DNA from 2 places in the Bacillus sp. GbtcB14 genome. Region 2 is predicted to be linked to the other one. Evidence: a T-box and tRNA genes for the amino acid it is inferred to sense, from the RefSeq annotation. Region 2 holds a T-box; the other holds one or more tRNA genes.

Region 1 (3,176 bases), 340 kb from region 2:
TCTTTCTTTAACATACGAGTAACTAAATAGTAACACACAAATGACACAGCCGAATTTACTAAGCTATACTTCCCTAATGCGAGCTCGCTATCAGTTGCTAAATACACGTACACGGAAATCACAAAAATAAAAGTTCCCTCTCTCAGCCCTTGGAAAAAATGAGCACGTGTAATTCTTCCCCAATTTTTATCAATCTGCCGCTCTTTCAATACTTGTACAATTTCATACCGTCCTTCACATTCTCTCTTAGATACAAAAAAGCTTAAAATGACAGCAATTGCAAATAACAGTAACGAAAGAAAGAATATGACCGTATAGCCACTCCATTTTTCCATACGTGAAATTGTGTATCCAGCTGCTATCGGTCCAATCATGCCAGAGAAGGATGTAAGAAGTCCAAGAAACCCATTAAAGAAATCTCTTGTTTCTGGTTCTGTAATCTCAAATGTTAATAAGTTAAACGCGAGCCAGTAAAAACCATATCCGACTCCTAAAAGAGCCCCCATTAATAAAATATAGTGAGAAGCGCTTTTTCCCGCTACTAAAACAACGATAAAAAAAATAGCTAACGTGCCTACACCTATTCGTAACAAGATTGAGCGATCAATACGCTTCGCTAATTTCCCACCTATAAGAAATGTGAGAGGCTGTAATACAACGCTGGCCAAATTATACAAGCCAAGATTCACATAATTTTGTGTTTGTTTCCATAAATAAATGTTAACAAACGTATTCGATAAAGAAATTGCGAGCGTGTATAAACCTCCAATAAGGAGCAATAACACTAAATCCCGATTCACTTCAACGTCACCAATTATATGTTTCCACTTCATACACAACTCTCCTTTACTTCATGTTCTAGTCTTCCAAAGACAAGCCCAATTATGTAAAAGGAAAGCATAGAAAAAAGCTAGGAGCATTCTCCTAGCTTTTTTTCTATAATTATTTTGCTTCTTGGTAACGTTTTTCAGCAGCGTTCCAATCTACAACGTTCCAAAATGCACCGATGTAGTCAGGACGACGGTTTTGGTAATTTAAGTAGTAAGCATGTTCCCAAACATCTAAACCTACAACTGGAGTTTTACCTTCAGTTAGAGGAGAATCTTGGTTTGGCGTGCTTGTTACTTCTAACTCACCATTGTTTACTACTAACCAAGCCCAACCAGAACCGAAACGAGTTGCGCCAGCTTTTGCGAATTCTTCTTTGAATGCATCGAAGCTACCGAATTTTGCTTCAATTGCAGTTGCAAGTTCGCCTACTGGTTGTCCGCCGCCATTTGGAGATAAGATTGTCCAGAAGAATGTATGGTTAGCATGTCCGCCACCATTGTTACGTACTGCTGTACGGATTGCTTCTGGTACTTCGTTTAAGTTTGCAACTAATTCTTCTACGCTTTTGTCAGCTAATTCTGCATGACCTTCTAAAGCAGCGTTTAAGTTTGTAATGTACGTGTTATGGTGTTTTGTATGATGGATGTTCATCGTTTCTTTGTCAAAGTGAGGCTCTAAAGCATCATACGCATAAGGTAAGTTTGGTAATTCGTGTTTTGCCATTGTTATATTCCTCCCAGTTTATGTATTGCCACTTAAGTGACATACAACTTCATTCTACCCTAATTGCCATAGGGTGCAAACAAATAAATCACATTGTCTTGCTATCATTAACGTAGCAAAAATCCCACTTCTTTTCAATTAAAATGCTCATATATTCCGTAAAAAAAGCTCCCTTCTACAAGGAAGCTTCCCGCTGACATAATAAACATGTGAAATGGATATGGACCCTGTAGGACTCGAACCTACGACCGGACGGTTATGAGCCGTCTGCTCTAACCAGCTGAGCTAAGGGTCCACAATTATGTATGTAACAACATATCAAATAAAGGAATTCCTATCAGATATATCCTTTAAGAAATGTAAGATAAATTTACCATATGGAAAAGAAAAGTGTCAATTGTATTTTTCTCATATAAAAGAAGAAAATTAATAAAAAGAAATTTAGTTATCTCCACTATATGTAAATATAATATATCTTGAGATTCTCTAGATTCCTACGTTACAATGATTTTATACATACATAAAGGAAGTGAATCTATGTCCATATTTACCCAATTAGCAAAAAGCGTATATTCGCCTAAAGATATGGCGCTATTCCGTTTTCAAAAAATCGGAAAAACCATTTTGTATATTATGCTACTTTGTCTAATCACTACTATTCCAAGAACATTCTTTTACGGTAGCTTTATTCAAGATAGTGTTACCATGGTAAATCAAGCAATTGAAAAAGATTTACCTGATTTTAAAATCGAAAACGGTGAACTAAAAGCAGATATTGAACAACCTATTCTAAAGGAAGAGGGAGATGCTCTTTTCGTATTTGATCCAAATACAACAGATATAGAAACATATCAAAACAAAACTGGTTTATTTATTTTAAAAGATAAAGTAGTTTCTATAGGAAATGGTCAAACACAAACATACTCCTATAATGATTTATTAGGGACATCTCTTGAGAAGAAAGATTTGCAAGATTTCATTTCTGTATTCGATAGTATTTATCCAATTTTACTAGCTGTTATCGGCGTGTTAGTATACCTATTCCAATTGTTTATTACTTTCTTAGGAATTACTTTACTTGCATTTATAGGTTCTGCTATGAGCGGTCAACGTAAATTATCTTATAAGCAAGTATGGACATTAACTGCATACAGCTACACAATTCCAACAATCTTCTTTATGATTATGGATCTATTCAAAATTGTTGTACCTGGTTCAACATTCATTTATATCGCAGTTGTTTTAATTGTTCTTTACTTAACGATTAAAGAAGTTCCAAAACCGAAAGAAAAATAAGAACGAAAAAAATGCCTAAATAGGCATTTTTTTTTTGGACAAGCATATATTCCTAGCAAAGGAGTGAAGAATATGAAGAGATTAGGTATATTCTTATTCGTGCTTGTTCTTGGTTATATATTTTATTACGATATAAAAATCGGCACTTTACCGATGTTAAGTTCATATAAAAAAACAACCGCTGCCCAAACAATAAAACAAGAAAGCACAGATACAAAACAAAATAAAGAGAACAAAGCAGAAAAAGAAACAGATGTCACTTATAAAACAATTGAAGTCAAAACAGGTGAGACAGTTCTTTCTATTACCGAACAAATTAACAAGAA
Region 2 (3,176 bases):
TACACCAGTCACCACGGTCACGAACCATGTTATGAAGACGAGTTTCTCCCCATGCTGGTACCCATTTTGTTTCCGCAACAGCTTCTAATAATTCTTTACGGAACGCTTCAATAGATGCAAACCACTGTGCTGTCGCACGGAAAATAATTGGTTTTTTCGTTCTCCAATCATGTGGGTATGAATGCGTAATGAATGTTAGTTTCAGTAACGCGCCTACTTCTTCTAATTTTTCTGTAATTGGCTTGTTAGCTTTATCATAGAATAAGCCTTCAAATCCAGGTGCTTCATTTGTTAATACACCTTTATCATCAACTGGGCAAAGTACTTCTAATCCATACTTTTTACCAACAACGAAGTCATCTTCCCCGTGTCCTGGTGCTGTATGAACACAACCTGTACCTGCATCTGTTGTTACGTGATCTCCTAGCATAACTAATGAATCACGATCGTAGAATGGATGTTTTGCAACTGTATACTCAAGTTCGCTACCTTTTACCGTTTTCACAACTTCAGCATTTTCCCACTCTAACGTTTTTGCAACTGTCTCAAATAGTTCAGAAGCAATAATATATTTTTCATCATTTACTTTTACAATAGCGTATTCAAGTTCTGGGTGAACAGAAATACCTAAGTTTGCAGGCAGCGTCCAAGGTGTTGTTGTCCAGATAATGAATTTCTCATCACCTTCTAATACGTTCTTTCCGTCTTTTACAGGGAATGCTACGTAAATAGATGCTGATTTTTTATCTTGGTATTCAATCTCAGCTTCTGCTAAAGCTGATTCACTCGTTGGAGACCAGTAAACTGGTTTTTGCCCTTTATAGATATAACCTTTTTTCGCCATATCACCAAACACTTTAATTTGTTGCGCTTCATAAGCTGGCTCTAAAGTAATATATGGGTTATCCCAATCAGCACGTACACCTAAACGCTTAAATTGTTCACGTTGACGTTCTACTTGTTCATATGCATACTCTGCACATAACTTACGGAACTCAGCAACTGTCATTTCTTTACGCTTTACACCTTTATTTGTTAAAGCTTGCTCAATTGGTAAACCGTGTGTATCCCAACCTGGTACATATGGTGCACAGTAACCAGTCATTGATTTATAACGAACAATAAAGTCTTTTAACACTTTATTTAACGCATGTCCCATATGAATGTCACCATTCGCATATGGAGGTCCATCATGCAGTACAAATAAAGGACGACCTTTCGTATGTTCTTGTACCTTTTCATAAATATTCATTTCAGCCCACTGTTCTTGCATTGCAGGCTCACGTTTTGGTAAATTCCCACGCATTGGGAACTCTGTTTTTGGCATTAGTAATGTATTTTTGTACTCCATGCTCAATTCCTCCTTACATGTATAAAAGAAACACTTAAAAAACGGAATAAAAAAGAGACTTTCTCATCCCAAAAAGGGACGAGAAAGTCTCCCGCGGTACCACCCTAGTAGATCCTATACGTATGTATACAATCCTCTTTATATTCTTAACGCGAATATACGCCTACGCTTACTCTATTTGTTCAGCGTGGAACTCCAGGGTGATATTCCCATCATCTCCTTATACTGAGCTTACACCATCCTCAGTTCGCTATATAAGGTATGAAAAAGGTACTTATCCCTATCTTCGTTTTTCTTAATAAATATGTTGTTTAAAATTATATGTAATAATGAGAAAAACGTCAAGCTTACACTGTTTCTTCTTTTTTCAACAGTTCATCTACTTCGTCTTCTAACTCAATTAGTTTATCCCAATCATCGTTGTTTAACATTTCAAGCTGTGTTTCTAGTAACATACGGAAACGAGTGCGGAATACTTTCGCTTGTTTCTTTAGCTCTTCAATATCAAAAGCAACTTTTCTTGATTTTACTAACGCTTCGTTAATAATACGGTCTGCATTCTTTTCAGCTTCACGTACGATTAATTTTGCTTCTTTTTGCGCATTACGTTTTACTTCTTCCGCTGCTTCTTGTGCAACGACGATAGATTTGTTTAACGTATCTTCAATATTAGAGAAATGATCTAACTTCCCTTCTAATTGCGCAACTTTTTCTTCTAAAGCTTTTTTCTCACGAATGACTAATTCATAATCTTTGATAATTTGATCAAGAAACTCATTTACTTGATCTTCATCATAGCCACGGAATCCGCGACCAAATTCTTTGTTATGAATATCTAATGGTGTTAACGGCACAACGCCACCTCCAAGTAGTTATCTAAATTTCCTCTTTCAATTATATCTTTTCTTCGACAAAATAGGAGGATTTCCTTCTAAAAAACCAATCATTTTAGTATACCATACAAAATTCTCCATTTGTCGCGCTTTGTTCTACCTTCTACAGAAAACAATTTACTTCGTCCATATCCTCTCACTGAAAAAACATCTCCTGGATAACATTCATAAGAAGTTTGCTCCACTGTTTTCCAATTCACTTTTACTAAACCATTTTTTATGAAAGGTTGTACTTTTTGTCTGGATATATGTAGCATTTCAGCTAACATAACATCTAAACGAAGTGAAGAAACCGTTCCAGATTTCTCTCCCCATGTTTCTTGCATCTGTAGAATTCTTTCTCCTTGCACTGGTGATAAGGAGACTTTTACTTTCCCTATAGATTGTAAGTTCATCTCAATATAAGATACAACTTCTTTCGCAACTACAATTTGGGCACGATCTTCTTGAAGCAAAATATCACCACATTTTTCTCTCGTTAAACCAAGAGACATAAATGTACCTAATATTTGCCTATGTTCTAGCGTATAAAACTTGGAAGGATAGTCAATTTCCAATACTTCTACTTGAAATTCCTCTTCATTCACTTCTAGATAATCTGGATAAATGAGTGCTCTTTTACGCTCTGCATGAGGCGTTGCACCATCAAACTGTACAGCAACATCCCCTTGACCTATCACCATAGTGACAATTTGTTGTTGTCTTGGATCAAGGAAGTCTGTTAACTTCACTTGATGGTACTCCCCTGCTCGCTTCCACTCTAACACCTTATCCACAAAGACCTCTTCATCGGGTCTGAAATGTTCATAGATGCTCATGTATTTAACCTCTTACTATAAGAAATAGCGGAATATACTTACTAAACCATTCGTAGCAAGCTTTAACGTGAAAATCGCAACGAGTGGAGAGATATCAATCATACCAAGCGGCGG

The links. The T-box of region 2 lies ahead of ileS2 (isoleucine--tRNA ligase). A T-box ahead of a tRNA ligase gene usually reads a tRNA of that ligase, here a tRNA-Ile.
Region 1: it encodes a tRNA-Ile, which carries the amino acid that the T-box ahead of ileS2 (isoleucine--tRNA ligase) is inferred to sense. The anticodon was not compared.

Annotation. Positions count from the first base shown of each region.
Region 1 covers NZ_JAGXJT010000001.1:390,690-393,865, reverse strand. Annotated here, with positions in the region: gene KVT31_RS02080 (MFS transporter) at 1-833, opposite strand, end outside; gene sodA (superoxide dismutase [Mn]) at 943-1,554, opposite strand; tRNA gene KVT31_RS02070 (tRNA-Ile) at 1,776-1,849, opposite strand; gene KVT31_RS02065 (DUF1189 domain-containing protein) at 2,092-2,850, shown strand; gene yqfZ (protein YqfZ) at 2,923-3,176, shown strand, end outside.
Region 2 covers NZ_JAGXJT010000001.1:734,795-737,970, reverse strand. Annotated here, with positions in the region: gene ileS2 (isoleucine--tRNA ligase) at 1-1,351, opposite strand, end outside; T-box leader at 1,423-1,647, opposite strand; gene divIVA (septum site-determining protein DivIVA) at 1,699-2,205, opposite strand; gene KVT31_RS04005 (YlmH family RNA-binding protein) at 2,295-3,062, opposite strand; gene KVT31_RS04000 (YggT family protein) at 3,078-3,176, opposite strand, start outside.